Regions from separate parts of the Arthrobacter tumbae genome, predicted to be linked through region 2. Evidence: riboswitches for the same ligand, from Rfam matches in the RefSeq annotation. Region 2 holds a riboswitch; the other holds the start of a gene.
What was found. A riboswitch is a leader RNA that binds a small molecule or an ion and turns the genes downstream of it on or off. The one in region 2 is predicted to bind glycine.

Region 1 (15,880 bases), 140 kb from region 2:
CCCATCGTCCAGGGACATCCATTGTCCCGACGACGGTATCTTCGCGCCCAACATGGCGAAGCAGCTGGAGGGAACCGTCGATCAGTACCCACCAGGAGTCCGCAGGTTCGCCCTCGTGCGAAAGGATGACGCCAGGTTCGACGGGGACCTCTGTGCCCGCTTCGACGAGGTCGACAAGTTGTTGGTCGCTGAGGCCTTTGAAGAGGCTGATTCCTCGAAGCTCGCTCGCGTGCATCAGATTGTTCCCAGGTAGCGGTGCACGAGGTAGACGGACATCGCGCCCTCACCGACCGCCGAGGCTACACGCTTCATCGAGTCGAGCCGGACGTCCCCGGCGGCAAAGACGCCGGGAACGCTTGTCTCCAGCGCAAACGGCCCGCGTACCAGCGGCCAGGGCACGGGATTTTCGGAATTCAGGTCGTGGCCGGTCATGATGAAACCGAATCTGTCGCGTACGACCTCCTCACCGAGCCAGTCAGTCCGAGGTGACGCACCGATGAAGATGAAGAGCCAGCTGGCCGGCACTTCCTCCGTCCGGCCCGTATCCCGATCAACGAGCTCCAGGAACTCGAAGTGCCCATCTCCGCGGGCCGCCACAACCTCGCTCCGGTAGCGGACCTCGATCACCGGCGAAGCGAGGATCCGCTGTACGAGGTACTGGGACATGGTGCTTTCGAGCGTGCCTGACCGCACCAGGAGTATTACCCGTTTCGCGAAACGGGAGAAGTTCAAGGCGGCCTGGCCGGCGGAGTTGGCAGCTCCGACGATGTAGACATCCTCGCCCTCGCACTGGCTGGCCTCGCTGGCGTTCGCGCCGTAGTAGATTCCCCGGCCACTGAAAGTGTCGATGCCTACCGCCTCCAACCGCCGGTAGGAAACGCCGGTGGCGATAATGAGTGCCCGTGCCTCCAACTCTCCGGAGCCGAAGAGCACGGCGCGCACCTGCCCTCGCGACTCGAAGCCCACGACATCGTTAGCGAGTACCACCTCCGCCCCGAACCGGGTCACCTGCGCCATGGCACGCTGGGTGAGGTCAGAACCGCTCAAGCCTTTCGGGAAACCGAGATAGTTTTCGATGGCGGCGCTCTGGCCGGCCTGCCCACCGGGCGCTTCGCGCTCGACGATCACGGTACTGAGTCCCTCAGACGCCGCGTAGACCGCAGCGGCGAGACCCGCCGGCCCGCCCCCGACGATGCAGACGTCGTAGAGCGGACGGTCCGCGCGCGTGCGTAAACCCAAGGCCGAAGCCAGATCGAGGGTCGACGGAGACCGGAGCACCGTACCGTCCGGCAGGAGCACCAGCGGAAGATCCGCCGGCGTCACTTCGGCAAGGTCGCGCAGGCGCCCGGCCTCTGCGTCGCGTTCGATGTCGAGCCAGCGGTAGGGCACATAGTTGCGGGCGAGGAAGGTCTTGATTTCGTGGCTGCGGTCAGACCAACGTGCGCCCACAACGCGCACGTCGGAGGTGTGATCCGGGTTGGCCCGGCGCCAGTCATCGAGCAGGTCATCGACCACCGGGTACAACCGGTCGGCCGGCGGATCCCATGGTTTGAGCAGGTAATGGTCGAGCCCGATGTCGTTGATCGCCCTGATGGCGACATCAGTGTCCGCGTAAGCCGTGAGAAGGAGAAGCTTTGCGCCTGGAGCATGCGGCCGCGCGCGCTCCATCAACTCGATCCCCGTCATCTTGGGCATCCGCTGGTCCGCTGCGATGAGTGCAACTGCCTGATCCCTCAGGGCCAGTTTGGTCAGGACGTCCAGGGCTTCCGGGCCTGAGGTTGCCCGGAGAATCCTGTAGTCCGGTCCATATCTGCTGCGGAGGTCGCGGGCGACCGCCGCGGAAACCTGCGGATCGTCGTCTACCGTCAGAATGTTCGGCTTCGTCATGGCTGGCGGTTCCTGGTACCAGGCATAGTGCATGACCCATCTGCTCAGGAGACCTAGCGTGAAGCCTATACAGAGCCGTTCCGGGAGTCCATGGGTCCGAAGGACTGTTTGGAACCGCTCCTCGTCCGGTTAGGCAGGCTGATACGCGGGGTAGTCCGTGTATCCCTCGGCGCCGCTGGTGTAGAAGGTGGCCATGTCCGGTTCATTCTCCGGAAGGCCCTCCTTCCAGCGGTGCACGAGATCCGGATTGGCTATGGCCGCACGGCCGACGACGACGGCGTCAGCCAGGTCATTCTCGACCAGTGAGATGGCCTCGTCCCGGGTAGTCATGACGCTGAAGCCGGTGTTCAGGAGGAATGGGCCGTCAAACTGCTCGCGCAGTTCCCGGACCAGCTCACCGGCGGGCTCGTTATGAAGCACGCTGAGGTACGCCAATCCCAGCGGCGAGATGGCCTGGGTCAGGGCGGAGTAGGTCCGGCGGAGATCCTCGTGGTCCAGCTCGGTTGCGCCCTGGACGTTGTGCTCGGGTGAAACGCGGATGCCTACCTTCTCGGCTCCGATTGCCTTGGCGACGGCGTTCACTACTTCGCCGACGAACCGCGCGCGGTTCTCGGGTGAGCCGCCGTACTGGTCCTCCCGCTGGTTCGCCGCGGGGGAAAGGAATTCATGCAACAGGTAGCCGTTGGCACCGTGGAGTTCAACGCCGTCGAACCCTGCCTTGATGGCGTTGAGCGAGCCCTGAACAAACTCCTCGACAACTCCGGGAAGCTCGTCCTCGGTGAGCGCGTGGGGGACCGGGTAGGGCTGCTTGCCCTTGTAGGTGCGGGTCATGCCGTCGATTGCGATGGCGCTCGGGCCGACGACCGTCCGGCCGCCGTTGGTGTCCTCGTGGGTGACCCGTCCCGCGTGCATGACCTGGGCGAAGATGCGGCCGCCCTCAGCATGGACGGCGTCAGTGACCCCGGTCCAGCCTTCGACCTGCTCGTCCGTCACGAGCCCGGGTTGGCCCGGAAAACCCTGGCCGGCGTGGCTTGGGTAGGTTCCCTCGCTGACGATCAGGCCGAGTGACGCGCGCTGGCGATAATGCTCGACGACGATCGGTCCAGGCACGCCGTCCTGGCCGGAACGGCAGCGGGTGAGCGGAGCCATGACCAGGCGGTTGGGCAGTTTCAGTTCGCCTACGGTAATCGGGGAGAACAGCATGGGGGAGTCCTTTCGCGGAAGCTTTCACTGTGAAAGCGCAGTTGCCCGGGCAACTATTCCGGATGGGACGTGGATCACATGCCGTACGGGCTCAGCGCAGAACGACCGTGCGGTTCCCCAGCAGCACGATCCTTCCCTCACAGTGCCAGCGCACCGCGTTACGCAGGGCAGCGCACTCGGCGTCGCGGCCCACCGCCACCAGATCGTCCGGCGTGTAGGTGTGGTCCACCTCGATGACCTGCTGGGAAATGATCGGTCCCTCGTCGAGTTCTGCATTGACGTAATGGGCGGTTGCGCCCACGGTCTTCACGCCCCGCTCGTAGGCCTGATGGTACGGCTTGGCGCCCTTGAAACTCGGCAGGAAGGAGTGGTGGATGTTGATGACCCGGCCTGCCATCCGGAGGGAGAGCTCATCACTGAGGACCTGCATGTAGCGCGCCAGCACCACGAGTTCCACGTCGAACTCGTCGACAAGTTCCAGGAGCCTGGCCTCGGCGTCCGGCTTGGTCTCCTTCGTGACGGGCACGTGGAAGAAAGGAATGCCATGCCACTGGACAAGGCCCTCCTGATCCCGGTGATTTGAGACCACTGCAACAATCTCGACTGGGAGCTCGCCCGTGCGGGTGCGGTAGAGCAGGTCATTGAGGCAGTGGCCCATCTTCGACACCATGACCAGCACCCGGCGTTTACGGCCCTGCGGCTCCAACTGCCAGTTCAGCTGCCACCGGTCGGCCACCGGCGCAAAATCATGCCGCAACCCTTCGGTGCGGGAAGGCGGCTGTAATTCCGGCAACAGAGAGGACGCCGAAGAACCGAAGGAGAAGTGGATCCGCATGAAGAAATGCCGCTGCGCTTTATCTCCGTACTGCTTGATGTCGAGGATGTCGCAGCCCTGATCCAACAGAAACCCTGAGATCGCGTGGACGATGCCGGGAGATTCAACGCAGTCGACGGTGAGTACATGCTCCCTCTGGGACGCGGGTGTTTCAGTTGCCACGAGATACTCCTTGTGCGTGTGCCGCCAGCAGGGTGCTGGCTTCCTGGCGGGTACTGCCGGAGCTTTCGATGTGCGCGAGTTCGGCGGGGATCTCCCACCCCTTCTTGCGCATTGCCGTGGCCCACAGCCGGCCGGCGCGGTACGAGGAGCGCACCAACGGCCCGCTCATGACACCGAGGAAGCCGATGTCGTCCGCTTCCTGCTGGATGTCGACGAACTCCTGAGGCTTCACCCAGCGGTCCACGGGTAGGTGGCGTTCGCTGGGACGCAGGTACTGCGTGATGGTGATCAGGTCGCAGCCAGCCTGGTGCAGGTCGGAAAGCGCGTGCGAGATCTCCTCCCGCGTCTCGCCCATGCCCAGGATCAGGTTGGACTTGGTGACCATCCCCAGGTTCCGCCCCTGGGTCAGGACGTCGAGTGAACGCTCATAACGGAACGCCGGCCGGATCCGCTTGAAGATGCGCGGCACAGTCTCGACGTTGTGCGCAAAGACTTCCGGCTTCGAATCGCAGATCGCCTGAATGTGCTCCGGCTTGCCGGAGAAGTCGGGGATCAGAAGCTCGACGCCGGTGCCCGGGTTCAGTTCGTGAATCTTGCGGACGGTTTCCGCGTAAAGCCACACGCCCTCGTCCTCGAGGTCGTCACGGGCCACGCCGGTCACAGTGGCGTAGCGCAACTGCATGGCCTTGACCGAACGCGCCACCTTGGTGGGCTCGAACCGGTCCACCGGGGAGGGCTTGCCGGTGTCGATCTGGCAGAAGTCACAGCGGCGCGTGCACTCGGAACCGCCGATGAGGAACGTGGCTTCCTTGTCCTCCCAGCATTCGAAGATGTTGGGGCAGCCGGCCTCCTCGCACACGGTGTGGAGGCCTTCCTTCTTCACGAGGTTCTTGAGCTGGACGTACTCCGGTCCCATCTGGACTTTCGCTTTGATCCAGTCGGGCTTGCGTTCCACGGGGACGGCAGAGTTGCGCTGCTCTACGCGGAGCAGCTTGCGGCCTTCTGGTGCCAGAGTCATGGGTTCTCTTCCTTCGACTTCCGATTCAGCATTCGACGACGTTGACGGCAAGGCCGCCGAGTGCCGTTTCCTTGTATTTGGAGCTCATGTCCTTGCCGGTTTCCCGCATGGTCACAATGACCTCATCCAGTGACACCCGGTGCGTACCGTCTCCCCAGAGGGCCATCTTGGCCGCGTTGATCGCCTTGGCGGCGGCAATCGCATTGCGTTCGATGCAGGGGACCTGCACCAGACCACCGATGGGATCGCAGGTGAGGCCGAGGTTGTGTTCCATGGCGATCTCGGCCGCGTTCTCCACCTGGGAGGCAGAGCCGCCCATCACCTCAGCGAGGCCGGCCGCCGCCATGGACGACGCCGAACCCACCTCGCCCTGGCAGCCCACCTCTGCGCCGGAGATGGAAGCCTGCTCCTTGTACAGCACGCCGATGGCGGCGGCAGTCAGCAGGAACTTCACGACGACGTCGTCCCTGTCCTCCTGCGCGGCGTTTTCCATGCCGGGCGCAAAGTACAGTGCGTAGTAGAGCACGGCGGGAATGATGCCGGCGGCGCCGTTGGTGGGTGCGGTGACCACCCTGCCGCCGGACGCGTTCTCCTCGTTGACGGCGAGGGCAACGAGGTTGACCCATTCCTGCCAGTACTTCGGGTCCCGGTCCTTGTCCTCCTTGAGCAGCCGCTCATGCCAATCCGGAGCACGACGGCGGACCTTCAGCCCGCCGGGAAGCAAGCCTTCACGCTTGATGGCTGAGTTCTTGCACTCCTCCATCACCTGCCAGATGTGCAGCAGGCCGTCCCGGATTTCCTGATCTGAGTGCGCTACCTTCTCGTTGAGGAGCATGATGTCGCTGATAGCCAGGCCGGTGGTGCGGCAGTGCTCCAGCAGTCCGGCCGCCGTGCGGAAGGGGTAGGGCAGCTGTTCCTTGGACTCCTCAAGCTGTTCTGCAGCGGCATCTTCCTCGCCTTCGCGCACAATGAAGCCTCCGCCCACCGAGAAGAACGTCGCCTCATGGAGTATCTCGCCGGCGTCGTTTTTCACCTGGAAGGTCAGCCCGTTGGTGTGGCGGGGCAGCACGGTCAACGGACGCAGCACCATGTCTTCCACGCCGTAGGGCAGGGAAGCTCCGCCGGCCAGCTGCAGCATCCCGGTATCGGCGATGGCGGCCAGCCGTTCCTCCACCTCGTCCGGCAGGATCAACTCGGGGTGGAAACCTTCGAGACCAAGCAGGACGGCGGTCATGGTGCCGTGTCCGCGGCCCGTTGCCGCGAGGGACCCGTAGAGGTCCACCCGCAGTGACGTCACCTCCGCCAGCCTGCCGGAGGCCTTGAGCTCCTCCGCGAAGACGGCGGCAGCCCGCATGGGGCCAACGGTGTGCGAGCTTGAGGGCCCGATCCCGATGGAAAAGAGGTCAAAGACTCCAACAGCCATAGTTATTCCTTAAGTGGACACCGATCCGCCCTCAGGCGAGGTCGGCAACGTCCGGATAGAGGGGGTGCGCGGCGGCGAGTGCTTCCACACGGGAACGCAGGGCGGAGAGGTCGGCACCGGCGTCGGCAATCAAAGCCTCGGCGATGATGTCAGCGACCTCCGCGAATGCTTCTGCGCCGAAGCCGCGGGTAGCCAGCGCGGGGGTGCCGATGCGCAGCCCGGAGGTGACCATCGGCGGGCGCGGGTCGAACGGCACTGCGTTGCGGTTCACGGTGATGTCGATCTCCGCCAGACGGTCCTCGGCCTGCTGTCCATTCAGTTCGCAGTTGCGCAGGTCAACCAGGACGAGGTGCACATCGGTTCCGCCGGAGATGACGTTGATTCCCTTCGCGGTGACGTCCGGCTGGATCAGGCGTTCGGCCAGGATCCGTGCGCCGGCAAGGACCCGCTCCTGACGTTCCTTGAACTCCGGCGAGGCGGCAATCTTGAAGGCAACCGCCTTGCCGGCGATGACATGTTCCAGTGGCCCGCCCTGCTGGCCCGGGAACACGGCGGAGTTGATTTTTTTGGCGATGGCGGCGTCGTTGCTCAGGATGATGCCGCCGCGCGGACCGGCGAGAGTCTTGTGCGTGGTGGACGTGGTGACATGCGCGTGCGGCACGGGGGAGGGGTGCAGACCGGCGGCGACGAGGCCGGCGAAGTGCGCCATATCGACCATGAGATAGGCGCCCACCGAGTCGGCAATCCGCCGGAACTCGGCGAAGTCCAGCTGGCGGGCGTACGCGGACCAGCCGGCAACGATGAGCTGCGGCTTGTGTTCCTGTGCGAGGCGCTCCACCTCGGCCATATCGATCCGGTGGTCATCTTCGCGGACCTGGTACGGAATGACGTTGTACAGCTTGCCCGAGAAGTTGATGCGCATGCCGTGCGTCAGGTGCCCGCCATGAGCCAGGTTCAGGCCCATGATGGTGTCGCCAGGCTTGATCAGCGCGTGCATCACCGAGGCGTTTGCCTGGGCACCGGAGTGCGGCTGCACGTTGGCGTACTCAGCGCCGAACAGGGCCTTCAGCCGGTCGATCGCCAGTTGCTCGATGACGTCCACATGCTCACAGCCGCCGTAGTAGCGCTTGCCGGGATACCCTTCCGCGTATTTGTTGGTCAGGACGGAGCCCTGAGCCTGCATGACTGCAGCGGCGGTGTGGTTCTCCGATGCGATCATTTCCAGACCGGAGCGCTGGCGGTTCAGTTCGTCGTCGATCTTCCCGGCGATCCGCGGATCCAGGTCGGACAACTGCGCGTTCAGCGACTGCGACACAACCTGCTCGAAAGCGACGGTAGCCTGGCCTGCTCCTACGGGGCTCACAGCTCGCCTCCGTTGGCTGCGGCGTACTCTTCAGCTGACATCAGGGGGCCGTTCTCGGTGACGGCCACCTTGAACAGCCAGCCGTTGCCATACGGATCGCTGTTGATCAGTTCCGGATTGTCGACGACGTCGGCATTGGTTTCGGTGACTTCGCCGGAGACCGGCGCGTACAGATCCGAGACGGACTTGGTGGATTCCACCTCGCCGCACGTTTCGCCGGCGGTGACGGTGTCGCCGACCTCGGGAAGGTCCACGTACACGATGTCGCCGAGGGCGTCGGTGGCCACGGCGGTGATACCGATCGAGACGGGTCCGGAGCCGTCGCCGGCAATCCATTCGTGCTCGGCGGAGTACAACAGGTCAGCAATAACCTTGCTCATATCTCATCCTTAAAGTGTCGTTCGATTTGAAGCGTGACGGTGAAGGCGCCGGCAGGGCCGGCGTTTTCGGAAGCGTGCGTCAAGCGAAGCAGCACGCGTGAAAATGCCGACTCTGCCGGACCCAGAGGCTTACTTGGAGCGCTTGTAGAACGGCAGTGCGACAACTTCGAACGGCTCAGGCTTGCCGCGGAGGTCGATGTCCAGAGCTGTGCCGGGTTCGCTGAGTTCGACGTCCACGTATGCCAACGCGATCGGGTAGCCCAGGGTGGGGGAGGGCTGGCCGGAGGTCACTTCGCCCACCACGTTCCCGTCTTTCAGGACGGGATAGTGGCTGCGGCCTGCGCGGCGCCCGAGGCCCTTGAGGCCCACGAGCTTGCGCCCAGTGGTCGAGCCGGTGCCGGCTGCTTTGAGTTCGGCCAGTGCAGTCTTGCCGATGAAGTCGGATTCCTTGGCCAGTGAAACGACCGGACCGAGGCCCGCAGCGTAGGGGTTGCCCTCGCGGGAGAGTTCGTTGCCGTAGAGCGGCATGCCTGCCTCGAGGCGCAGGGAGTCGCGGGACGCGAGGCCGGCGGGGAGTCCCTGCCCGGTTCCGGTCTCCAGCAGCGCTTCCCACAGACCGGGAGCGTCCTCGTTCGGCACGTAGATCTCGAAGCCGTCCTCACCGGTGTATCCGGTGCGCGCCAGCAGCAGTTCCTGACCGTTGATCTCGACCTCAACAGCGGCGTAGTACTTGAGCTCGGTGACGAGCGCGTGCTGGTCGGCCGGCACCAGCGTGAGCAGGATGGCCTCGGCATTGGGTCCCTGCACGGCGATAAGCGACGTCTCGGCGGACACATCGTTCACAGTGACGTTGAAATTCGCGGCTCGTTCAGCAAGTTCCGCGGCAACCACGGCGGCGTTTCCGGCGTTGGGGACCACGAGGTACTTCTCATCGTCGCGGCGGTAGGAGATCAGGTCATCGATGATGCCGCCGTCCTGCTGGCAGATCAGCGAGTACTTGGCCTTTCCTACCGCCACCGCTGAGAGCTTGCCGACCAGAGCGTAGTCGAGGAAGGCCGCGGCGTGCGGGCCGGTGACCCAGACTTCGCCCATGTGGGAGAGGTCAAAGAGACCCGCGGCGGTACGTACCGCGTGGTGCTCGGAGAGTTCGGACTTGTACTTCAGGGGCATTTGCCAACCGCCGAAGTCGGTGAAGGACGCCCCGGCCAGCTTGTGCTGGTCGTAAAGCGCTGTGTAGTTCTCGGTCATCGCGGAATCCTTAGTTCTCGAAGTCGGAGAGAGGAGGGCAGGAGCAGACCAGGTTTCGGTCTCCTGCGGCGCCGTCGATACGGCCAACGGGCGGGAAGTACTTGTCCTGCCGGAGGGAGGGCACGGGGAACGCGCCCTGCTCGCGCGGGTAACGGCGCTCCCACTCGGAGGTGACGACGGCGGCTGCCGTGTGCGGCGCGTTACGCAGCGGCGACTCTTCCAACGTGAAGTCCCCGGTGGCGACCTGCTCCATTTCCTTGCGGATGGTCACCATTGCGTCGATGAAGCGGTCGATTTCCGCGAGGTCCTCGGACTCGGTCGGCTCTACCATCAGAGTGCCTGCCACGGGGAAGGACAGCGTGGGGGCATGGAACCCGAAGTCGATAAGGCGTTTGGCGACGTCCTCGGCCGTAACTCCCGTGCGGGCCGTGAGCTCGCGCAGGTCAAGGATGCACTCGTGGGCAACGAGTCCACTTTCACCGGTGTAGAGGACCGGGAAGTGCTCGTTCAACCGGGCGGCGATGTAGTTTGCCGCCAGGAGGGCGGACTTGGTGGCTTCGGTGAGGCCCTGGCCGCCCATCAGCTTTACGTACGCCCAGGAGATCGGCAGGACGCCCGCCGACCCGAAGCGGGAAGCAGAAATCGCGACGCCGTGTCCGGCTTCATGGGCGGACTTGTTCGCGTCGCCCGGCATGAACGGCGCCAGGTGCGCCTTCGCAGCCACCGGGCCGACGCCGGGACCGCCGCCGCCGTGCGGGATGCAAAAGGTTTTGTGCAGGTTCAGGTGTGAGACGTCGCCGCCGAACTTGCCCGGCTGGGCGAGGCCGACGAGAGCGTTCAGGTTTGCGCCGTCGACGTAGACCTGGCCGCCCGCCTCGTGCACCGCATCGCAGACTTCGCGGACGTCGGCGTCGAACACTCCGTGGGTGGACGGATAGGTGATCATGATCGCCGACAGGGCGTCCCTGTTGGCTTCGATCTTCCCCCGCAGGTCACCGTGGTCGATGGTGCCGTCCGAAGCCGTGGCTACGACCACAACCTTCATGCCCGCGAGGACAGCCGACGCTGCGTTGGTGCCGTGCGCGGAGGCAGGAATCAGGCAGACGTTGCGCTGGCCCTCGCCGCGGGAAGCGTGGTACCCGCGAATGGCGAGCAGCCCGGCGAGCTCACCCTGTGAACCGGCGTTGGGCTGGATGGAAACCTGGTCGTACCCGGTGATCTCAGCAAGGTCGGCTTCGAGCCCGTCGATCAGCTCGCGCCAGCCTTCGGTCTGGGAATCCGGGGCGAAGGGGTGAATCGAAGCGAACTCGGGCCACGAAATGGCTTCCATTTCAGCGGTGGCGTTCAGCTTCATGGTGCAGGAGCCCAGCGGGATCATGGTGCGGTCCAGCGCGAGGTCCCGGTCCGAGAGCCTGCGGATGTAGCGCAGCAGCTGGGTCTCCGAACGGTGCGTGTTGAAGACCGGGTGCTGAAGGTATTCCGAGGTGCGCACGACGGCGGCGGGCAGCTCGAAGCCCGCAGCTTCCCTTACCTGACCGGCACCAAAAGCGGCGGACACGGCGGAGAGGACATCCGGCGTCGTCGTTTCATCGATCGAGATGCCGACGGTGTCGGCGTTGATGAGGCGCAGGTTGATCCCACGCGATTCAGCAGCGGAGACCACCTTGGCGGCGTCGCGGGGTACGTGGACGGTGAGGGTGTCGAAGAAGGAGTCGCTCTCCAGTTCCCAGCCGGCGGCCTTGAGCGTGGTGGCGAGCGCACGGGCGCTGCCGTGGACGTTCTGCGCAATGGCCTTCAGTCCATCCGGGCCGTGATAGACGGCGTAGAACGAAGACACGATGGCCAGCAGCGCCTGCGCGGTGCAGATGTTCGACGTGGCCTTCTCGCGGCGGATGTGCTGCTCGCGGGTCTGGAGGGCCAGGCGGTAGGCGGGAGCACCGGCGTTGTCATTGGAGACGCCGACGATGCGGCCGGGAAGGGTGCGTTCCATGCCGTCGCGCGCGGCCATGTACGCGGCGTGCGGTCCACCGAAGAACAGCGGAACACCGAAGCGCTGGGTGGAGCCGACGGCGATGTCCGCTCCCTGCTCACCCGGAGGGGTGATGAGCGTCAGAGCGAGGAGGTCAGCGGCCACGGTAACAAGCGCACCCCGCTCTTTCGCTTCTGCGATGACGGAGGCCTGGTCCCAGACACGGCCGGAGACGCCCGGCTGCTGGAGGACGACGCCGTTGATGTCGCCTTCCGGGAGTCCCTGGGAGAGGTCAGCGACCTCCACCTCGAAACCGAGCGCCTCTGCGCGGCCGAGGACGATGGCGATGGTCTGGGGAAGGCAGTCCGCGTCAAGGACGGTTTTGCCGTCCTTGACGGCCTTGTTCTTATTGGCCCGGCGCATGAGCAGCACGGCTTCCGCCACAGCCGTGGCCTCGTCAAGGAGGGAAGCGTTGGCGACGGGCAGGGCAGTGAGATCCTGCACCATGGTCTGGAAGTTGAGCAGCGCCTCAAGCCGTCCCTGTGAGATCTCGGGCTGGTACGGGGTGTAGGCCGTGTACCAGGCGGGCGCTTCAAGGATGTTGCGGCGGATCACTGCCGGCGTGACGGTGTCGTAGTAGCCCTGGCCGATCATCTGAACGGCGGTCTTGTTTCTGCCGGCAAGCCTGCGCAGTTCGGCCAGCACCTGGACTTCGCTGAGCGCGCTGTCCAGTCCGAGCGGGCTTTCCTGACGAATCGAATCAGGCACGGCACTGTCAACAAGGCTGTCGACAGTGTCATAGCCGACAGCCTTCAGCATTGTGTCGATGTGGTCCTGGCGGCGCGCACCGATGTGGCGGTCTGCGAACGTGGATTGGGGCGACGGATTCGTCATGAGGAACTCCATAACTCAGGTGGTGCAAAGACACCACGATGATTTGGGTTCCTCCCCGCTCTGTATTGGACCTGAGAGTTTCCGTCTTGCCCGGTGTTCCGGGCTCCACTTGCACCGTCGGTGAGCCCGATTTCCCGGACTGCTTTCCAGAGTTGCCTCGCCGCGGCGGTACATGGGCCTGAGAGATTCCTGGGGAGGATTTGCTCCTACGGCGCCCGCTGAATGTACCGGCAGGACTCTCCCGCCACGGATCGAAAGCGTGCGTCACTGGTAGGTGACGCGATTCACATGCTATCGGTTACTTGAGCCTTCACGCAACTTGGTGGTCTACCAGGCCTCGCCCGGCACAGTGAGTTCGCCGGTTGCGGTGCCGTCCCGGTTGAGCAGCCAGCCAACGCGCTTGCGGACGTTGGCGATCACCACGCTTTCCACCAGTTCCAGGTCTGGGATGTGCTCTGCCACGGCCCGTTCTACGGCCATGATGTCCGCCGCCGTCCGCAACCACATCATGAAGAGGAAGTTTGTCGCACCGGTTGTTGAGGCGCACAGGCGGAGGGAGCCCAGAGACTCAAGGTGTGCAGCGGCGTCGTCGTGCCGGCTTGCAGGCAATCGAGCCATCCATTGGCAGATGATCGGGTAGCCAACCAGCCCGTTGGCTACCTCGCAACGGAAGGACAAGACGCCTGCATCGAGGATCTTCTGGAGCTGCCGTCGTGCAGTTGCGGGGTGGAGACCCACCGCCTCGGCGATCTCGGCAGCCGTCGCGCGGCCGTTGCGGCTCAACTGCTGGATGATCGGACGGTACTTGGGCGGGAGCGCACCTCGGTATGGCGGGCGGCTTCCGGCCGCCTGCTGCAGTGCCGTCCGCTGGCCGGAAGTCAGGGTGTCGAGCCGCCAGCCATATGCGCCCTGGTGCAGCTTCGTGCAAAAAGACGTCTCGTACCGGATTAGTCCAGGTATCTGGTCGAGCTGTGGATAGACCGACTCAACCAGCCAGGTCGGGGTCGGTGCGATGACCGTCAGCATCATGTCGCGGTTGCGGTAACACTCCTCGATCGTGAAGACGTCGGGAATTTTGGAGATGGCGCTCAGGGCGTCCTCGCGCCGGGCAGGGTCGCACTGCACGTCGTGGAAGGACAGTGACATCTGGTCGGGGTTGCCGACCGGATGTGCAGTGATCCAAGCCGCCCCCGCCGCTGATAGGCGATCCCAGCGTGCGGCGAGCGAGGTCGGGTGCCTGTCCAGTGCTTCGGCGATCACCGTCCACGGCAGGCGTGGCCCGATCTGCAGCGCGTTGACAAGCCGCAGGTCCTCCTCATCGAGCTCCATAGCTTCCTCCGTGATCGATTTCGAGCGACTGCTAGCTCTTTTTGTAAATTATCAGGGATTTGAGGCGGTGTGGTGCAGGTCACTTCACAATGAATAGCAACTGATCCATCCCTCGCCTGCACAGACCGGAAGGCTTCCCATGGCACCCACCCAGATCGTGGAGAACGGCAGCTCGACGAACATTCTTTCCATCGCCAACATGCCCGTGCTGTGGGCGTGTGCACTCGGCGTCTTCGCCGTCATCATCCTCCAGTCCGTCATCTATATTCGCGCCGCACGAAAGGCGGCTCCCGCAGCCGGGATCAGCACCGCAGAACTGAAGACATCATTCCGTTCAGGTGCCGTCGCAGCGATCGGCCCGTCACTCGCCGTCGTACTGGTGGCCATTGCCTTGCTGGCACTGTTCGGCACGCCGGCGGTCCTGGTGCGCATCGGGTTGATCGGATCGGCAGCTTACGAAACCGGCGCTGCGAACATCGCGGCATCGACCATGGATGCCACGCTGGGCGGCGCCACCTACACGCAGCAGGTTTTCGCCGTCGCGTTCTTCGCGATGAGCATCGGCGGGGCGATGTGGATGCTCACCACGCTGATCGCTACTCCGCTGCTGAAGCGCGGCGAGCACAAACTTGCCAAAGTCAACCCACTGATCATGACCGTGGTGCCCGCGGCCGCGTTGCTCGCTGCCTTCATCTCGATCGGGATCGGAGAAATCCCCAAAAGCAGCGCGCATCTCCTGACCCTCCTCACAGCCGGAGCCGTCATGGCTGTGCCTGTTCCTCGCGAAGCGGCTGAACCGGGTCTGGCTGCGCGAATGGGGCCTGGGCTTCGCGATTGTCGCAGCCCTCTTCGTCGCCTACGCCGCCCACACCGCCGGCCTCGGCCCAGTCGCATGACCGCCCAACTTTCCGGAAGGAACAATCCCATGACCACCACCCTGAGCCCGGCCCAGGCGACGGCGGACCTCGCGGAATTCGACCGCACCACCTCCCGCTGGGGCCGGCTGACCATGATCGCCGGACTCATCATTTCCGTCGCAGGACCGCTCTACTTGGTCCTGTTCGCCAATCTCGGCATCACCTCCACACAGCTGTGGACCGCCGTCGCCGCCGTCCTGGGCACCTTCTTTGTCATCTGGCTGGTGGAGCCGATCACCTACTTCCCGATCCTCGGTCCTGCAGCCATGTACCAGGCGTTCATGATCGGCAACATCTCGAACAAGCTCCTGCCCTCCGTGCTCGTTGCCCAGACCAGCATCGGCGCCAAACCCGGGACCGATCGCGGCAACTTTGCTGCCATCATGGCCATCTGCGGAGCGGCGGCCATCCATCTCCTGTCGCTGCTGATCTTCGTTGGAATCCTGGGCACCTGGCTGATCAACGTTGTACCGGCGGGCGTCACCGACGTCGCCCGTATCTACGTGCTGCCGGCCGTCATGGGCGCTGTCATCGTTCAGGCGATCATTTCGACAAGGCAGCTGCGGCCTACGCTGATCGCTTTCGCTGTGGTCCTGGTGGTGCAGTTTGTCCTGCTGCCGCTAGTGCCGGGCCTGGCGATGGTTCCCACTGCCGTGTCCGTTATTGCGACCATCCTGTTTGCGTGGTTTGCCCGCAAAGAAGCACGGTCCGAAGCCTGACAGTTGAGCCTTGAGATGCCTGAAAGAGAGATTATGGAAATGAGCGCCACACTGCCTGCCGAGCTGCTCAGCGAGAGCCAGCGCGCCGAAATGCACGATCTTTACCGCCACCTGCATGCCCATCCTGAACTGTCCATGCAGGAGCACAGAACGTCCGCGCTGATCCAGGCCGAACTCGAGAAGGCAGGGATCGAGGCGTTCCGCTGCGGCGGCACCGGCGTCGTCGGTATCCTGCGGAACGGTGACGGCCCGGTGGTGGCCTTCCGCGCCGACATCGACGGACTGCCCATCAGGGAAGACACTGGGTTGCCCTATGCCAGCACGGCCACCGGAGTGCTCGACGACGGCACGGAGGTGCCGGTCATGCACGGCTGCGGCCACGACATTCACGCGGCCACGCTACTGACGGCGGCGAAGCTCCTCGCCGGGTCGCTGGAGCGCTGGGCCGGAACCATTGTGCTGATTTTCCAGCCCGGTGAGGAAACAGCGGCCGGGGCAAAGGCCATGGTGGAGGACGGCCTCTGGGACAGGGC
Region 2 (15,880 bases):
CGGAAGAACGACGCCGATCCCGGCCGGTCCGGACGTCACTGACGGCTGGGCCGCCTCCCGCGCGACGCCGCCGTCAGGACGGGATGCCGGCGCCCTTCGGTTCGCCCGCGGGACGCTCCGCCGCGGCAGGCGCCACGAGGAAGGATGCCAGTACGGCCACTCCGACGGCGAGCAGTGCGTTGCGGATTCCCACCTGGTCACCGAGGAAACCGAGTAGCGGAGGGCCTGCGAGGAACGCTGTGTAGCCGATCGTGGAAACCACCGACACGCGTGCAGCGGCCCGGCGGGGCTCGTCTGCGGCGGCGGACATTCCCATGGGAAATCCGAGCGCGGCGCCGGTTCCCCACAGCACGGCTCCGACTCCGGCGAGGAGCACATTGGGTGCAAAGACGAAAAGCACCAGGCCCGCCAACGACGACGCGAGGCTCACCTGCAGCACCCGCACCCGCCCGAACCGGTCGATGAAGCCGCCGCCAACGAAGCGGAAGAGCGTCATGGAGGCAACGAACACCCCGAACATCAGCGCACCGACGGCTTCGGTGGCACCAAGGCCGTCCACGGTCGCTTTCGCTACCCAGTCATTCGCCGCGCCTTCGGTGAGCGCTGCACCGAGCACTACCAGCCCGATGAGGAGCGTGCGCGGCTCCTTCCATGCGGTGAATCCGCTGGACCGGGAGGCGGTTGCGTCGTCGTGCTTTCCGGCGTGAGGGTCCTCAGGCAGGAAGTAGCGCGGAATCCACAGCGAAATGACCAGCACCAGCACAGCAACCGCCGCGAGGTGGGTTGACAGCTCCACGCCCGCAGCCGCCAGGCCGGCTCCGGTGAGCGCACCGATGAAGGCACCGCCGCTGAAGGCTGCATGGAACTTCGGCATGATCGTGCGCATGAGCCGGCGTTCGACGTCGGCGCCTTCAAGGTTCTGCGCAACATCCCAGAGGCCGATGCCGAGGCCGAAGATGAAGAGACCGGTGGCAGACAGCACCACGGATTGCGCCACGAGCCCGCCGGCAATGGTGGAGGCTGCGATGGTGGCGGCCACTCCCCCCAGCCTCACGGTGTTCGCCGTGCCGATCCGCGCCGCGATCCCGCCGGACAACGGCAACGAGATCATGGACCCGATCGCCGCAACGAGCAGCAGCGCGCCCGTCTGGCCGTCGCTGAGCCCAAGCGTGTCCGACGCGGACGGAATCCGGGCCGCCCAGCTGGCGAACACGAGCCCGTTGAGCCCGAAAATCGCGAAGGTTGCCCACATGGCTGGATTGACGTTGCTCTGCACCTCTAAACCGTATGCGCACCGGCTCAGCAGGGTCTACCAGTGGCGCCCAGTGTGATGCAGATGACAGCAGCTGGGCTTCAGCGCGCGCGCTGCACCCGGCCCTCGTCCCAGACCGGAGCCTCGGACTCATACACCTTGCCGTCCTCGCCGAAGACGAGGAACCGGTCGAAGCTGCGGGCAAACCAGCGGTCATGGGTCACGGCCAGCACAGTTCCCTCGAACGCGTCGATGGCCCGTTCCAGGGCTTCGGCTGAGTGGAGGTCGAGGTTGTCCGTGGGTTCGTCGAGGAGCAGCAACGTGGCGCCGGACAGCTCAAGCAGCAGGATCTGCAGCCGCGCCTGCTGTCCGCCGGAGAGCGAGTCGTACAGTTGCTCCGACTGCCCTGCCAACCCGTAGCGGTCCAGCACTCCCGACGCCGCCTCCCGGCCGAGCCCTGATCGGTGATCATCGCCGCGGTGCAGGATGTCGAGCAGTGTCCGGCCCAACAGGTCCGGGCGCACATGCGTCTGGGCGAAGAAACCCGGGCGAATACGCGCACCCAACTTCACGACGCCGGTGTGGGGCACCGGTGCAATGCTCACCTCGGACACCGGCTCATGTTCCTTCTCAGGATCAGTGCCGCCGGCGGCGAGGAGGCGAAGGAAGTGGGACTTGCCCGATCCGTTGGAGCCCAGCACCCCGACGCGGTCGCCGAACCAGATCTCGGTGCTGAACGGCTTCATCAGCCCGGTGAGTTCGAGCTTTTGCGCGACGACGGCCCGCTTGGCTGTGCGCCCGCCCTTGAGCCGCATCTTCACGTTCTGTTCGATCGGGATAGCCTCCGGCGGCCCAGCCTCAAGGAACTTCGCCAGGCGGGTCTGGGCAGCGTGGTAGCGATTGGCCATATCCGAGCGGAACGCCGCCTTGTTCTTGTACATGTTCACGAGCTCTTTGAGCTTGATGTGCTCCTCGTCCCAGCGCCGCCGCAATTCCTCGAACCGCGCGTTTCGATCGGTTCGAGCCTGCAGGTAGGTGCTGAAACCGCCGCCGTGCACCCAGCTCGACGCGCCGAGCGCGCCGGGCTCCAGCGTGACAATCCGCGTGGCGGCATTGTCGAGCAGTTCGCGGTCGTGACTGACGAAGAGGACCGACTTGCTGGACTCGTTGAGCTTCGCTTCGAGCCACCGTTTGCCGGGCACATCGAGGTAGTTGTCCGGTTCATCGAGGAGCAGCAGCTCGTCCGGTCCCGAGAACAGGGCCTCAAGCACCAGCCGCTTCTGCTCGCCTCCGGATAACGACGACGCCGCGCGGTACTGTGCCCGATCGTACGGAACGCCAAGCGCCGCCATGGTGACTTCGTCCCAAGTGGTCTCGAGTTCATAGCCGCCGGCGTCTCCCCAGTCGGCGATCGCCTGGGCGTAGCGCATCTGGGTGGGTTCGTCGTCGTGCTCCATCATTGCGAGCTCAGCGACATCGATCCTCTTCGCAGCGGAGGCAAGGGCCGGCGGGGCAGCGGAGACGAGGAGGTCGCGGACGGTGGTGTCATCGCGCACCTGACCGACGAACTGGCGCATGATGCCCATGCTGCCGGACCGGGTGATGGCACCCTCATCGGCCGTGATGTCGCCGGCAACAATGCGCAGGAGCGTGGTCTTGCCGGTACCGTTCGGGCCAATCAGGGCAGTCTTATGGCCCTCGCCGACCTTGAAGCTCACGCTGTTGAGCAGCTGACGGCCGTCGGAAAGGAAGTAATCGATGTTGGAAATGTCGAGGTGCGCCACTGCCCCAGTCTTCCACCCCCATCGGGTGAGCCGAAATGAGGGCTCCTCCGTGAGCCGACCACGGAGTGCAAGGATGGGAGCGTGATTCCAACAACCCCTCAGCGAGTGGTGTTCTTCGGTGTGACCGGGTCCGGAAAAACGACAGCGGCCGAGCGCTATGCGGCTGCGACCGGGTTGCCGCTCACGTCCGTGGACACGGACATCGGCTGGCTTCCTGGCTGGGTGGAGCGGGATCCTGCCGATCAGCTCCGCATGGTCGAGGAGATCGCCGCCCGGAATGCCTGGGTGCTGGACAGCTTCTACGGCAAATGGTCCGACAGCTTGATCCCCCGCGCAGACGCCATCATCGCCTTGGATTATCCCCGCTGGCTCTCGCTGTTCCGGCTGGTCCGCAGGACCCTGCGGCGCATGCTTACGCAGGAGGAGGTGTGCAACGGAAACACGGAGAGCTTTCGCCGGGTCATCGCGCGGGACTCGATCATCCGCTGGCACTTCACATCCTTCGCCGGTAAGCGCCGGAGAATCCGCGCATATCAGGACGCCGGGCTGCCAGTGGTTCGCTTCACCAGCCCGAAGGAGCTCGAGCAGTGGCTCCGGTCCAACGAGAAGTGATCTACTAGTTCATCGAACGATGGGCCCGCTCACGCAGGTTCGAACGCTGGAAATCGGTCAGCGCAAGCCACTGCGCGGAAGTCAGCTTCAGATAAGGGAGCAGACGCTGATCAGCAGCTGACAGCACTGGCGGCACAACGATGTGCCGACGTTGCCGCCCCACCGCGAGAAGGGTAGCAACGACCACGAGGGCACCGCCCGCCATCATGGCCAGGGCACCAATAATCTCTACACTCATGACTCCTCCTGCGGACGGTGTCTTCCCAGCCGCCACCGGGAAGTATGCTCTCCAGCCGCCACTGGAGAACATGCCTCATCGTTGCCTTCATGCCTTGGGGAAACGTTGGTCGATGGCGCGAAGCTGGGCCCAGGACTTCGCCCTGCTGAACCGAGAAGGAGTGATGGATCGGGTGCTGATTGCGTCACCCGGTGGGCCGGCACCCCCGTTCAGGAGCAGGAGCGCTTCAACTGCCACCACAACTACACAGCCCAGGAAACCCGCTACGGCAAGCAGGTGTGGCTGAGCCGCAGCTCAGTTTCGGGGCAGACCCCGGAAATCGTTGAAACTGTAGATGTGCAGCCCCGCGAACGCGCCGGTCGTCTCGATGGAGCGCACCAATCGGGAGGGATCGTACGACGACGGCGCCAGTACTGAACGCAGCAGCGAACCGCTCCGCTTGGCGAACTTCAGCGACGGACCGACTCCGATTCGCCCGGCAAGGGAAATGAGACGGGTGCGCCGGACACGTCCCGGAACACCTGCCCATATGGGCACGGTCACGCCGCTCGATCTCAAGCGGGCGATGTAGTCGCTGAGGACATCCCCGGAAAAGCACATCTGGGTGACGGCCCAACTGCCAAGCTCCTGTTTCTTGAGCAGCAGCTCGGTCAGTTCGGGCTCGGGAACTGTGGGATGACCTTCGGGATAGGCGGCGAACCCGGTTTCGAATCCACCGGTCGCCGCGATCTCCTCGATGAGCGGCAGGCTCCACGCATATGGTCCGACCGGCTCACGGGCATCCCCGGCTACGGCAAAGATGTCCCGCACCCCCGCGTCCGCAAGACGCACCATGAACTCCGCGAGCTGCTGCTTCGACGCAACGGAACGGGCTGCCAGATGCGGCACGGCGCGGTAGCCAAGACCGGCAAGCTCCACGGCCAGATCCACCGTCTTTGCCGGGCCGTGGTGCGGAAGGCAGGTGACGGCGACCGTCGCCGGCGCTGCGAGGTGGCTTTGCAACCGGGAGGCAACGTCACCTCCCGGAATGACCTCAACTGTGAACGGCAGACCCATTCAGCATTCCACGACGTTCAATGCCAGCCCACCGCGGGCCGTTTCCTTGTACTTGTCCATCATGTCGGCACCGGTTTCCCGCATCGTCTTGATGGCTGCGTCGAGTGAGACGAAGTGCTGCCCGTCGCCGCGGACGGCCATCCGGGCAGCGGTGATAGCCTTCATCGCTCCCACGGCGTTGCGCTCGATGCACGGTATCTGCACCAGGCCGCCGACGGGATCGCAGGTCAGGCCCAGGTTGTGTTCGATACCGATTTCCGCCGCGTTCTCGACCTGCTCGGGGGTGCCTCCCAGCACCTCGGCCAGCCCCGCAGCGGCCATCGCGCACGCTGAACCGACCTCACCCTGGCAGCCGACCTCGGCACCGGAAATCGATGCGTTCTTTTTGAAGAGGGCGCCGACGGCGGTGGCGGCGAGCAGGAAGCGGATGACGCCGTCGTCGTCCGCTCCTGGAACGAAGTCCGTGTAGTACTTCAGGACTGCCGGGATGATGCCGGCCGCGCCGTTGGTGGGAGCGGTGACCACGCGGCCCCCGGCTGCGTTCTCCTCATTGACCGCAAGCGCGAACAGCGTGACCCACTCCATGGTGCTGAGGTGATCGTTGGGATCAGCTTCCTTCTGGAGCAGCTCAAGCTGCCGGGCAGCCCGACGCCGGACATGCAGACCGCCGGGAAGGATGCCGCTGTTGGTCGACCCCCGCCGGATGGTGTCCTGCATGACATCCCAGATTTCGAGCAGGCCGTTGCGGATCTCATCCTCGGACCGGGCGGCCAGTTCGTTGGCCAGCACTATCCCGGAAAAGGACTTTCCCGTCGCCGCGGCAAGGCCGAGCAACTGTTCGCCGGATTCGAACGGGTACGGAATGGCGACGGTCTGTTCCGCGGACAGATCCGCACCAATCTGATCCTGATCCAACACAAACCCGCCGCCCACCGAGTAGTACTCGCGGGCAGATAGAAGCATGCCTTCGGAGTTATATGCCGAGAAGCGCATGCCATTGGTGTGATAGTCCAGCCGCTGCTTACGGTGCAGAACGAGATCTTTCTCCGGGTCGAAAGCCACGTCGTGCGAGCCGGCCAGGCGAAGGATCTTCGTTGCGGAGATCTCCTCCACGCGAGGCTCAGCGCGTTCCGGATCGATGAGATGCGGCTGCTCCCCCTCAAGTCCCAGGATCACGGCCTTGACGGTACCGTGTCCGTGACCGGTGACGCCCAGCGAACCGAACAGTTCAGCGTCAACGTGGTGGACCTGTTCAAGCAGTCCCTGCTCCACCACCATCCGGGTGAAGAGATAGGCCGCCGTCATGGGCCCGCCCGTATGGGAGCTCGAGGGACCTATGCCGATCTTGAAGAGGTCAAAAGCGCTGATGGTCATGAGCGGCCCGGACGCTTATAGAACGGCAGTTCAACGACAGTAAACTCTTCCGGACGTCCACGCAGGTCGACCTGCAGTTCCGTGCCCGGTTCGCTCAGCCCTGTTTCGACGTAAGCGAGCGCCACGGGGTAACCGAGGGTCGGGCTCGGAAGGCCGGAGGTAACGGTTCCAACGGTCTGTCCGTTCGATACGACGTCGTACCCTGCACGGGCAGACCGGCGTCCGGTACCGCGCAGGCCAACCAGCTTTCGTTCCGGCGTTTCGGCCTTCAGCGGCTCCAGCACGGAGCGGCCCACAAAGTCATCGGTCTTCTTCAGACTGACGACGCCGCCCAGTCCTGCTTCGAACGGATTCGTCTCCAGGCCCAACTCGTGGCCGTACAACGGCATGCCTGCCTCGAGGCGGAGCGAGTCCCGCGAAGCCAGGCCGCATGGCGCCAGTCCATGATCCGTCCCTGCCTCGGTGACGGCTTTCCACAGTTGCGCGGCCTGGTCGTTCTCGATGAAGAGTTCAAAGCCATCCTCGCCCGTGTAGCCGGTGCGGGCGAGAAGGACAGGCTGCCCTGCGAGCTCCACGCGAACGGCGGCGTAGTACTTGAGCGAGGTGATGGCGTCCTGGTCTCCTGCCGGCGCCATACCGAGCAGGATCGCCTCCGCGTTAGGCCCCTGGACTGCGATGAGCGCGGTCTCCTCCGACTGATCCTCCACAGTGACATCGAAGTCGGCAGCACGCTGCTGGAGCTCGGCGGCCACCGTATCGGAGTTCGAGGCGTTGGGAACCACGAGGAACTGTTCCTCGGCGAGGCGGTACGTGATGAGGTCATCGATCACGCCGCCGCCCTCGGTGCAGATGAGGGAGTACTTGGCCTTCCCCACCGCCATGATCTCCATGTTGCCCACGAGGGCGTAGTTGAGGAAGCTGGCTGCCTGCGGCCCGCTCACCATCACCTCGCCCATGTGCGAAAGGTCGAAGATCCCGGCAGCCCGGCGGACGGTGTGGTGCTCCTCCAGCTCGCTGCGATATTTCAGGGGCATCTGCCAGCCGCCGAAGTCGGTGAACGCCGCCCCGAGTTCCTGGTGCCGGGCATAAAGCGCTGTCTGCTTTGTCATGGCGGTTCCTTAGTCTTCGAAGTCTTCGATCGGAGGGCACGAGCACACAAGGTTCCTGTCACCGTGGGCACCGTCGATGCGGCGGACCGGCGGGAAGTACTTGTCGTGGCGCAGCGTGCGCAGCGGGAAGGCCGCTAGTTCCCGTGAGTAGGCCTGCGACCATTCGTCGCTGATGAGAGCCTGTGCGGTATGCGGTGCCTGGCGGAGTGGACTCTCCTCCAGTTGCCATTCGCCTGTTCCGACCCGGTCGATCTCGTGCCGGATGGCGATCATCGCCTCGACGAAGCGGTCCAGTTCGCGGAGGTCCTCGGACTCGGTGGGCTCCACCATCAGCGTGCCGGCTACCGGGAAGCTCAGGGTCGGGGCATGGAAGCCGTAGTCGATGAGGCGCTTGGCCACGTCTTCGGCGGTGACGCCGGTCTTCGCCGTCAGCTCGCGAAGGTCCAGGATGCACTCGTGCGCCACCAGTCCGTTCTCGCCCGAGTAGAGCACGGGGAAGTGCTCGTTGAGGCGGGCGGCGACGTAGTTGGCTGCAAGGAGGGCGGACTTCGTTGCGGCCGTCAAACCCTCACTTCCCATCAGTGCGACGTAGGCCCAGGAAATGGGAAGTACGCCTGCTGAACCGAAGCGGGAGGCGGAGATGGGGACTCCTGATGTGTCTCCGTTTTCTGCACCAGCTGCGCTGTTCGCGTCTCCGGGCAGGAACGGCGCAAGATGCTCCGCCACCGCTACCGGTCCGACACCGGGACCGCCGCCGCCGTGCGGAATGCAGAAAGTCTTGTGCAGGTTCAAGTGGGAAACGTCGCCACCGAACTCACCCGGCTTGGCGAGCCCGACCAGCGCGTTGAGGTTCGCGCCGTCGATGTAGACCTGACCGCCCGCGCCATGCACCTGGTCGCAAACCCAGCGAACGTCTTCCTCGAAGACGCCGTGGGTGGAGGGGTAGGTGATCATGATCGCGGACAGGGAATCCTTGTTCGCCTCGATCTTGGCCTGGAGGTCATCGTGGTCGATATTGCCGTTTCCGGCGGTCTTGACCACTACCACCTTCATGCCGGCGAGCACGGCCGAGGCAGCGTTGGTGCCGTGCGCCGACGACGGGATGAGGCACACCGTGCGTGCCTCATCCCCGCGCGACAGGTGGTACTTGCGAATGGCCAGGAGGCCGGCGAGCTCGCCCTGGGAGCCGGCGTTCGGCTGGATCGACACCCTGGCGTAGCCGGTGATCTCAGCGAGGCGATCCTCCAGGTCATCAACCAGTTGACGCCAGCCCTCAGTCTGGTGCTCGGGAGCGAATGGGTGGATGGTTGCGAACTCGGGCCAGGAGATCGGTTCCATCTCAACCGTGGCATTGAGCTTCATGGTGCAGGAGCCCAGCGGAATCATGGTGCGGTCCAGTGCCAGGTCACGGTCCGAGAGTCCGCGCAGGTAGCGCAGCATCTGGGTCTCGGAGCGGTGGAGGGAGAACACGGGGTGGGTCATGAAGGAGGACGTCCGCTGAAGCTCCGCAGGAATCGCACTCTCCGTATCCCCTGACAGATCAACCTCGAAAACCTCGGCGATGGTCTCGAGGTGGGCGTCCGTGGTGGTCTCATCGCAGGCGATGCCGACGTGATCCGCGTCGACTAGTCGCAGGTTGATGCCCCGCTCCTCGGCCTTGCTGACAATGCCCTCTGCCTGGCCCTCCACCTGCACCAGCAGGGTGTCGAAGAAGGAGTCGTGAACCGTTCCCGGAAGGGCGGCGGCAAGCCTGGCTGCCTTTCCATGCACACGTTCCGCGATCGCCTTCAGTCCGTCGGGGCCGTGATAGACGCCGTACATGCTGGCAACGATCGCGAGCAGCGCCTGGGCGGTGCAGATGTTCGATGTGGCCTTCTCGCGGCGGATGTGCTGCTCACGGGTCTGCAGTGCAAGACGGTAGGCAGGTGCGCCGTCGGAATCCTTCGACACTCCAACAAGGCGGCCGGGAAGCATGCGCTCCAGGCCCTTGCGGACGGCCATGTAGGCAGCGTGCGGTCCGCCGAAGAACAGCGGCACACCGAAGCGCTGGGCGGAACCGACGGCGATGTCGGCACCCTGCTCCCCCGGAGGGGTGATCAGGGTCAGCGCCAGAAGGTCAGCCGCGACCGTCACCAGAGCGCCGCCGTCGTGGGCTTTCGCGATGATGTCGGCGGAATTGCGCAGGGCACCTGAGGTTCCGGGCAGTTGGAGGACGATGCCGTTGATGTCGCCGTCCGGCAGTCCATTCGAGAGGTCGGCGATCTCGATGTCGAACCCAAGCGCCTCAGCACGGCCCATGACGACGGCGATGGTCTGGGGCAGGCAGTCGGCGTCCAGGATGGTGCGTCCCTTGTTCTTGCCGGAGCGGCGCATCAGGAGAACGGCCTCGGCTACGGCTGATGCTTCATCGAGCAGGGAAGCGTTGGCGATGGGCAGCGCGGTGAGGTCCTGGACCATCGTCTGGAAGTTCAGAAGCGCTTCAAGGCGGCCCTGGGAGATTTCCGGCTGGTAGGGGGTGTAGGCCGTGTACCAGGCCGGAGCCTCAAGCACATTGCGGCGGATCACGGGAGGCGTGACGGTGTCGTAGTAGCCCTGGCCGATCATCTGCACGGCGGTCTTGTTCTTCGCGGCGATGCTGCGCAGTTCCGCAAGGACCTCTGACTCGCTCAGCGCAGACGGAAGATCAAGGCCCTCGTTGATGCGAATGCTCGCCGGCACCGCAACGTCGACGAGTTTATCCAGGCTGGGGTACCCGAGGACCTTGAGCATCTGCTCGGCGTCATCCGAGCGGGGACCGATGTGGCGGTCGGAGAAAGTTGATTCCGTCTGGTGCGTCATGAGGAACTCCGTAGATCAGTGTCCGGCGCAGGACGCGCGGACAGATGGTCGGGTTCCTCCCCGCTCTGTATTGGACCTGAGAGATTCCGTGAACACTGCGTTCACATTGCACCGTCGGTGAGCACTACCAAACTTCGGCAGTGCTGCTTTCCAGAGTTGCCTTTCCGCTGCGGTGCTGGGCCTGAGAGATTCCTGGGGAGGATTTGCTCCTACGGCGCCTGCCGGCTGTCAGTCAACGGCAGAACTCTCCCGCTGCGGGTCAACGGCGTTGAAAATGTGGCTTTTTAGTTGTGCGATCGTGACCAAGCTTACTCTTCGACTTCCCACGCGGGAAATGGTTGACGTCTCAGCCCGCGAGCGCTTCCTGCTGTTCCATGCTGCCGAGCCGGCGGACTGCCTGGTTGGCTGCCGCACGTCCAGCCCTGGTGGCGCCGAGCGTTGATGCCGACGCGCCGTAGCCGACGAGCAGCACCCTTTCATCCTTCAGGACAGTCACTCCGTCCATGCGGATACCGCCGCCGGGTTCCCGGAGTTTCAACGGCTGCAGGTGATCCAGGGCAGCACGGAAGCCGGTCGCCCAGAGGATGACGTCGGCTGGGACCATCACGCCGCCGTCGAGCTCTATGCCTGTCTCGGTGATCCTCCTGAGCGGGCCCCGTGACCGCAGAACACCGGACTCGATGCCGGCGCGGTACTGCGCCGTGAGCGGCAGTCCGGTGACAGAGACCACGCTCGACGGCGGAAGCCCGGCCTTTGTGCGCGAGTGCACTCTGCGCTCGACGTCGCGGCCCCACTCGGAGTCGAACGTCCGGTCCGTGAAGGACGGCGGGCGGCGGGTCACCCACGTAGTTCTGGCGCCGGCGTCGGCCAGCTTGAGAAGGAACTGGACGGCTGAGGTTCCGGCGCCGACCACCACAACACGCTTGCTGCGGAACTCGTCGGCGCTGACGAAGTCGTGGGTATGCAGCTGGCGGCCCCGGAACAGTTCCCGGCCGGGGTAGTAGGGCCAGTACGGGCGGTCCCAGGTGCCGGTGGCGTTGATGAGGAGCCGGGTTTCCCACGTTCCTTTGTCCGTGTGGACCGTGAGGCCGCCGTCGAACCCCTCAACCTTCTGCACTCGTACCGGCCGGCGGACTTCGAGCCCGAACTCCTGTTCATAATCGCCGTAGTAGCGGGCAACAACTGACGACGCCGGCTCGGTTGGGTCCGGTGTGCCCAGTTCCATGGCGGGTAGGTCGTGGATGTTGTGCGCCGTGCCGAAGGTCAGCGAGTCCCAGCGGTGCCGCCACGCGCCGCCCGGTCCCTCATTCGCGTCGAGGACGAGGAAGTCGCGGGCCGGCCGGAGACCCTGGCGCTGCAGGTGGTACGCCGCGGACAGACCTGCCTGACCGGCGCCGATGACCACGACTTGCAGCACTCTGAACCTCCTCGATCCCGTTCCTCGTGGTGCAACGCGATTCCGGATGCGAATGTTCCTTCGACGGCACCTTCAGCGGACCAGGCGCTACGTGGCCGGTGACAGATCCGGCATCGGGAGCCCGAACACGTCCTCCAGCGCCAGCCTCGCCGCGTGATAACCGCCCATGCCGTGAACGCCCGGGCCGGGCGGCGTCGACGCCGAGCACAGATACAGCCCCTTCGCCGGCATCCGCCAGGGATTAGGGCCAAAGGAGGGACGCGCCAGCAGCTGAGGGATCGTCACCGCGCCACCGCTGAAGTCACCGCCCACGTAATTGGCGTTGTACTGCTGAAGGTCGGCCGCCGTCATCACATGTGAACGCACGACGACGTCGCGGAAGCCGGGCGCGAAACGCTCGATCTGCCGCACGATGGCCTCGGTCATGTCCTGTGTGGATCCGTTGGGCACGTGGCAGTACGTCCACAGAACGTGCCGCCCGTGGGGTGCGCGGGAAGAATCGAACAGCGATGGCTGCGAGACCAGCACGTACGGTTTCTCCGGATGGCGTCCCGCAGCCACGTCGGCTTCTGACGCCGCCACTTCAGCCCGGGTTCCGCCCGCATGAACTGTGCCGGCCGTTCGTACTTCCTCGTTGGCCCACGGCACCGGACCGGAGAGAATGAAGTCCACCTTGCAGGCGCCGTCCCCATAGCGGAACCGGTCCAGAGTTGAGACGTAGCTCTGCGGGAGCCGATCGCCCGCCAGGCTGCCGGCAGCACTGGGAGAGACATCGAGCAGGACAGCACGTGCGCCGTCGAACTCGCCAACCGATTCAATCCGTCGGGCAGTGTGGATGACTCCGCCGTGCGCCTGGATGTCTTCCGCCATCGCGTTCACCAGAGCCTGCGATCCCCCGACCGGAATGGGCCACCCCACGGAATGGGCCAAAGCGCCGAGGGTGAGCCCGGCCCCGGCAGCAGCGAGCGTAGGCAAAGGGGCTACCGCGTGCGCAGCAACACCGGTGAACAACGCAGCAGCCTCTTCCGTCGAGAAACGCAGGTTCCACAGGCCGGACCCCTGCTCGAGCGTCCTCAGCCCGAGCACCGCGGCCGCCACCGGGTGCCGCGGGATGCGCAGGAACTGGTTGAGGCCGGTGTCAACCACCCCGTCGATGTGCTGCACGAGCGGGCGCATCAGGCGGCGCCACGCCTGTCCGTCCCTGCCCAGGCCCACAGCAGTGCGCCCCAGGTCGCGGTAGGCGAGACCGGCACGCCCATCGTCAAGGGGATTGGCGTAGGACAGCTGGGGAACCACGAAGGGGATCCGGTCAGCCAGGCCGAATTCGCGGAAGAAAGGCGACGCCAACGCCATTGGATGCACAGCTGAGCACACGTCATGCACGTGGTCGGGCTCAAGCAGTTCCATGGTGCGTGAGCCACCGCCGATAGCCCGCTCGGCCTCAAAAACCTCTACGCTCAAGCCCGCCCGTGCCATCACGACTCCGGCCGCCAGCCCGTTGGGCCCGGCACCGACAATCGCGACGTCGGCCATGGCTAGCTCTTTCCTCCGGACCGGTGGGCGCGAAGCCTGGACAACGACGACGCCGCTCCCATGAGCAACGCGCGACCTTTGGCCGGCGCCGTTCTGCGGAACGTGAGGAGCCCGGCCACCACCCGGTACCTGCCCGGGTTCAGCGGGATGTCAAAGGTTGTCGGAATGTCCACGACGTTCTTGGAAAAGTTTCTCTTGAATGTGGTGACGTTGACCAGCTGCGGGTAGTTCTCACTCACGATGCCGGTAAGCCCGCAGGCCGTATTGCCGGCCGCCTTCAGCTGTTTGAAGGCTTCCCACAGCAGCAGGTACGGCGCGAACGTCTTTCGCGCGTCGTGCGTGCTGCCCGCGAAGTAGTAGACCGAGTACCCGCGGTATTCGGTGGTGATCAACCAGCTCACGGCCCTGTTGTCCACGTAGGCGACGATGAGCCGAAGATGATCCCCCAGCGTTGAGAGCAGCAACTCGTAATAGTCGGGGCCGAAGCTGGAGAAGCCGTCGCGCTCGGCTGTCTCCTGCAGGATCGGGTACAGGTCCCTCCGGAACACCTCAACCCAACTGGCCCGCTCAATGGTCCGGACTTCCACACCTGACCGTTCTGCACGACGGATGCTGTTCCGGGCGTTCGGCCGGAACGATTTGAAGATGGCATCCTCGTCCGGCGTCAGGTCGACGACGATCTCGCGTTCATACCAGCCATGCTCGATCGGACCATCCGCAGGCGGCAGAGGGTGTTTCACCTGCATGCGGACATAGAGGGGGTCCGTACCCGGATCTTCGGTGAACTGGTGCTGGACCGTACGCATGAGGCGAAGCTCAGCTTCCGCGGAACGGTCCGCGAACCACACGGGCCCGTTGATCGCGACCAGCGATTCGCGGAACCTGCGCCGCACCCGCAGGAAACTCACCATCGCAACCGGCTCGCCGTCGTCGTAATAGGCCCACAGCCCGTAGGGTTCCCTGCCCAGACCGAGCTCGAAGTCCGCCCACTGTGGCGTCTGTTCGAGCGGAATGACGACACCGGGGTGTGCCGACGCCAACAGCTCGAATGCCTCAGGCGTGAGGCGCTCGCTGCGGAAGTCGGGTTCTGTCACTGGGGATCTTTCGGTGCGGTGATTTTCGGGTCCGGAAGGGACTCGCTCAAGACTACCGGAGCGGACGCCTCCCGGTCGGGAGCCGTATCGAAAGGGCCGCCCGCAGGGTCGTCGATACCGATACGCCGCACGGGATCATATGCCGGTTCAAGTACGTGTTGTGCGACCCGGTACAGCAGGTAACCGGTGACCAACAGACGCGCCAGTATTGCGGCTACGTAATAGGGAGAGTCGATATTGTTCTCGACCGCACCCGAGGAGGCCTCACGGGCGATGTACATCCAGTAGGCCCACCAGTGAAGCACTTCGGTGAGTTGCCAGACGCAAAGTATTCGCCAATCAACATATGAAAGCGCGAGGAAAGGCAGCAGCCACAAACTGAGTTCGGGCGGGTAGTCGGGCAGCACCAGAACGAGGGCTCCGAGCAGGAGGAATACCACTTGTGGGAGCCGCGGACGTCGCGGTGCCCGCAGCACCAGCAGGGAGATCAAGGCGGCCAGCACGGCGAAGGCGGTGAAGGCGAGGGTCGCAATCGCTTCGGGAGAAAGCAGCGGAAGACCGAGCCTTTCCGCAAGCAGGTTATAGCCCGACCAGAGTGAAGAAGAGATGCCCAGGTGAGCCGGATCGTACTCCCAAGGGAGCGCCAGGGCCCGCCCTGGACCGAATGGAAGAACGGTGAGAAACCAGACCGCTATCAGGGAGCCGCCGCTCAACAGGGCCGCCCTGGACCTGCCGGTACGCACGGCCAGCAGTATGACGGCGGCGAAGACCAGGAGCACGTGGATGCTGAATCCGGCGCCGAACCCCAGCAGGATTCCGGAGACCACATAGCGGTGCTGCGCAAACGTCCACACGGCGAGGACGCTCAGCAGAACAGAAAGCAGCACCCAGCTTGAGGTTGCCGTCAGGATCGCAATCGGCGCCACCGCCACCACCGCCGCGTCCCACGGCCGGCGGCTGGCCAGGCGCATTGCCGTGAGAACCGTTCCGATCCAGGCCGCGGCGATCAGCACGGCGTTGACATCGAAGTACTGCATCAGGGATTGCGTCTGGACTATCCCGTCCGCTGACGTCGGGACCAGCAAGGCGACCAGTCCAGCGAATACGCCAACGAGCAATGGGCCGTCGAAAGTGGAACCCTCCGCGAAGGGGGACAATCCACTTCCGAAGCCCTGAAACTGAAACGCTTCCGTCCAGTCCGAGTAGCAGGCCCGATAGAACTGCGTAGGACGCGTCCATCCGTCAGTGCGGCAGGAAGCCTTCATCAGCACCGCAAGAACAGCTGCCGCAGTGGTCAGGAGAACGAGAACCCGCTCCACGGTGAAGACCGCCGGCCGCACCCGCCCCGGTGCGGCGTGCCTGCCCAGTACGCCGCCGGCGATCTCCGTCATCTGCCTGAGCAGGGGGTCCCTGCGTGTGGGCACGGAGATGCTCGCGGGGTGGCGGGGACCCTGCGCTTGCTCCATGTCTCGAAAGCCTAGCGAACGGGCAGGACAACGGCTCCCCTCTTGGCAGATATCCACCGGAATTCGGCCGCTCCGAAGGGTTTGGGGGAATGAGCAGGCAACAACGG

Region 1: linked by a shared signal. The riboswitch ahead of gcvP (aminomethyl-transferring glycine dehydrogenase) and the one ahead of gcvP (aminomethyl-transferring glycine dehydrogenase) in region 2 are both predicted to bind glycine.

The regions. Positions count from the first base shown of each region.
Region 1 is NZ_JAFBCC010000001.1:1,435,110-1,450,989, reverse strand. It holds gene JOD47_RS06880 (ATP-binding protein) at 1-235, opposite strand, end outside; gene JOD47_RS06875 (NAD(P)/FAD-dependent oxidoreductase) at 235-1,887, opposite strand; gene JOD47_RS06870 (alkene reductase) at 2,017-3,090, opposite strand; gene purU (formyltetrahydrofolate deformylase) at 3,182-4,087, opposite strand; gene lipA (lipoyl synthase) at 4,077-5,105, opposite strand; gene JOD47_RS06855 (L-serine ammonia-lyase) at 5,131-6,528, opposite strand; gene glyA (serine hydroxymethyltransferase) at 6,560-7,891, opposite strand; gene gcvH (glycine cleavage system protein GcvH) at 7,888-8,271, opposite strand; gene gcvT (glycine cleavage system aminomethyltransferase GcvT) at 8,401-9,519, opposite strand; gene gcvP (aminomethyl-transferring glycine dehydrogenase) at 9,530-12,394, opposite strand; glycine riboswitch at 12,539-12,636, opposite strand; gene JOD47_RS06830 (Lrp/AsnC family transcriptional regulator) at 12,710-13,711, opposite strand; partial or broken gene JOD47_RS06825 (DUF5058 family protein) at 13,851-14,607, shown strand; gene JOD47_RS06820 (hypothetical protein) at 14,637-15,347, shown strand; gene JOD47_RS06815 (amidohydrolase) at 15,387-15,880, shown strand, end outside.
Region 2 is NZ_JAFBCC010000001.1:1,579,121-1,595,000, forward strand. It holds gene JOD47_RS07570 (EGFR-like transmembrane domain-containing protein) at 1-42, shown strand, start outside; gene JOD47_RS07575 (MFS transporter) at 74-1,252, opposite strand; gene JOD47_RS07580 (ABC-F family ATP-binding cassette domain-containing protein) at 1,354-3,036, opposite strand; gene JOD47_RS07585 (P-loop NTPase family protein) at 3,118-3,648, shown strand; gene JOD47_RS07590 (hypothetical protein) at 3,653-3,886, opposite strand; gene JOD47_RS07595 (methylenetetrahydrofolate reductase) at 4,181-4,942, opposite strand; gene JOD47_RS07600 (L-serine ammonia-lyase) at 4,943-6,316, opposite strand; gene gcvT (glycine cleavage system aminomethyltransferase GcvT) at 6,313-7,425, opposite strand; gene gcvP (aminomethyl-transferring glycine dehydrogenase) at 7,435-10,263, opposite strand; glycine riboswitch at 10,319-10,422, opposite strand; glycine riboswitch at 10,424-10,525, opposite strand; gene JOD47_RS07615 (FAD-dependent oxidoreductase) at 10,610-11,680, opposite strand; gene JOD47_RS07620 (phytoene desaturase family protein) at 11,768-13,213, opposite strand; gene JOD47_RS07625 (lipid II:glycine glycyltransferase FemX) at 13,216-14,307, opposite strand; gene JOD47_RS07630 (glycosyltransferase family protein) at 14,304-15,773, opposite strand.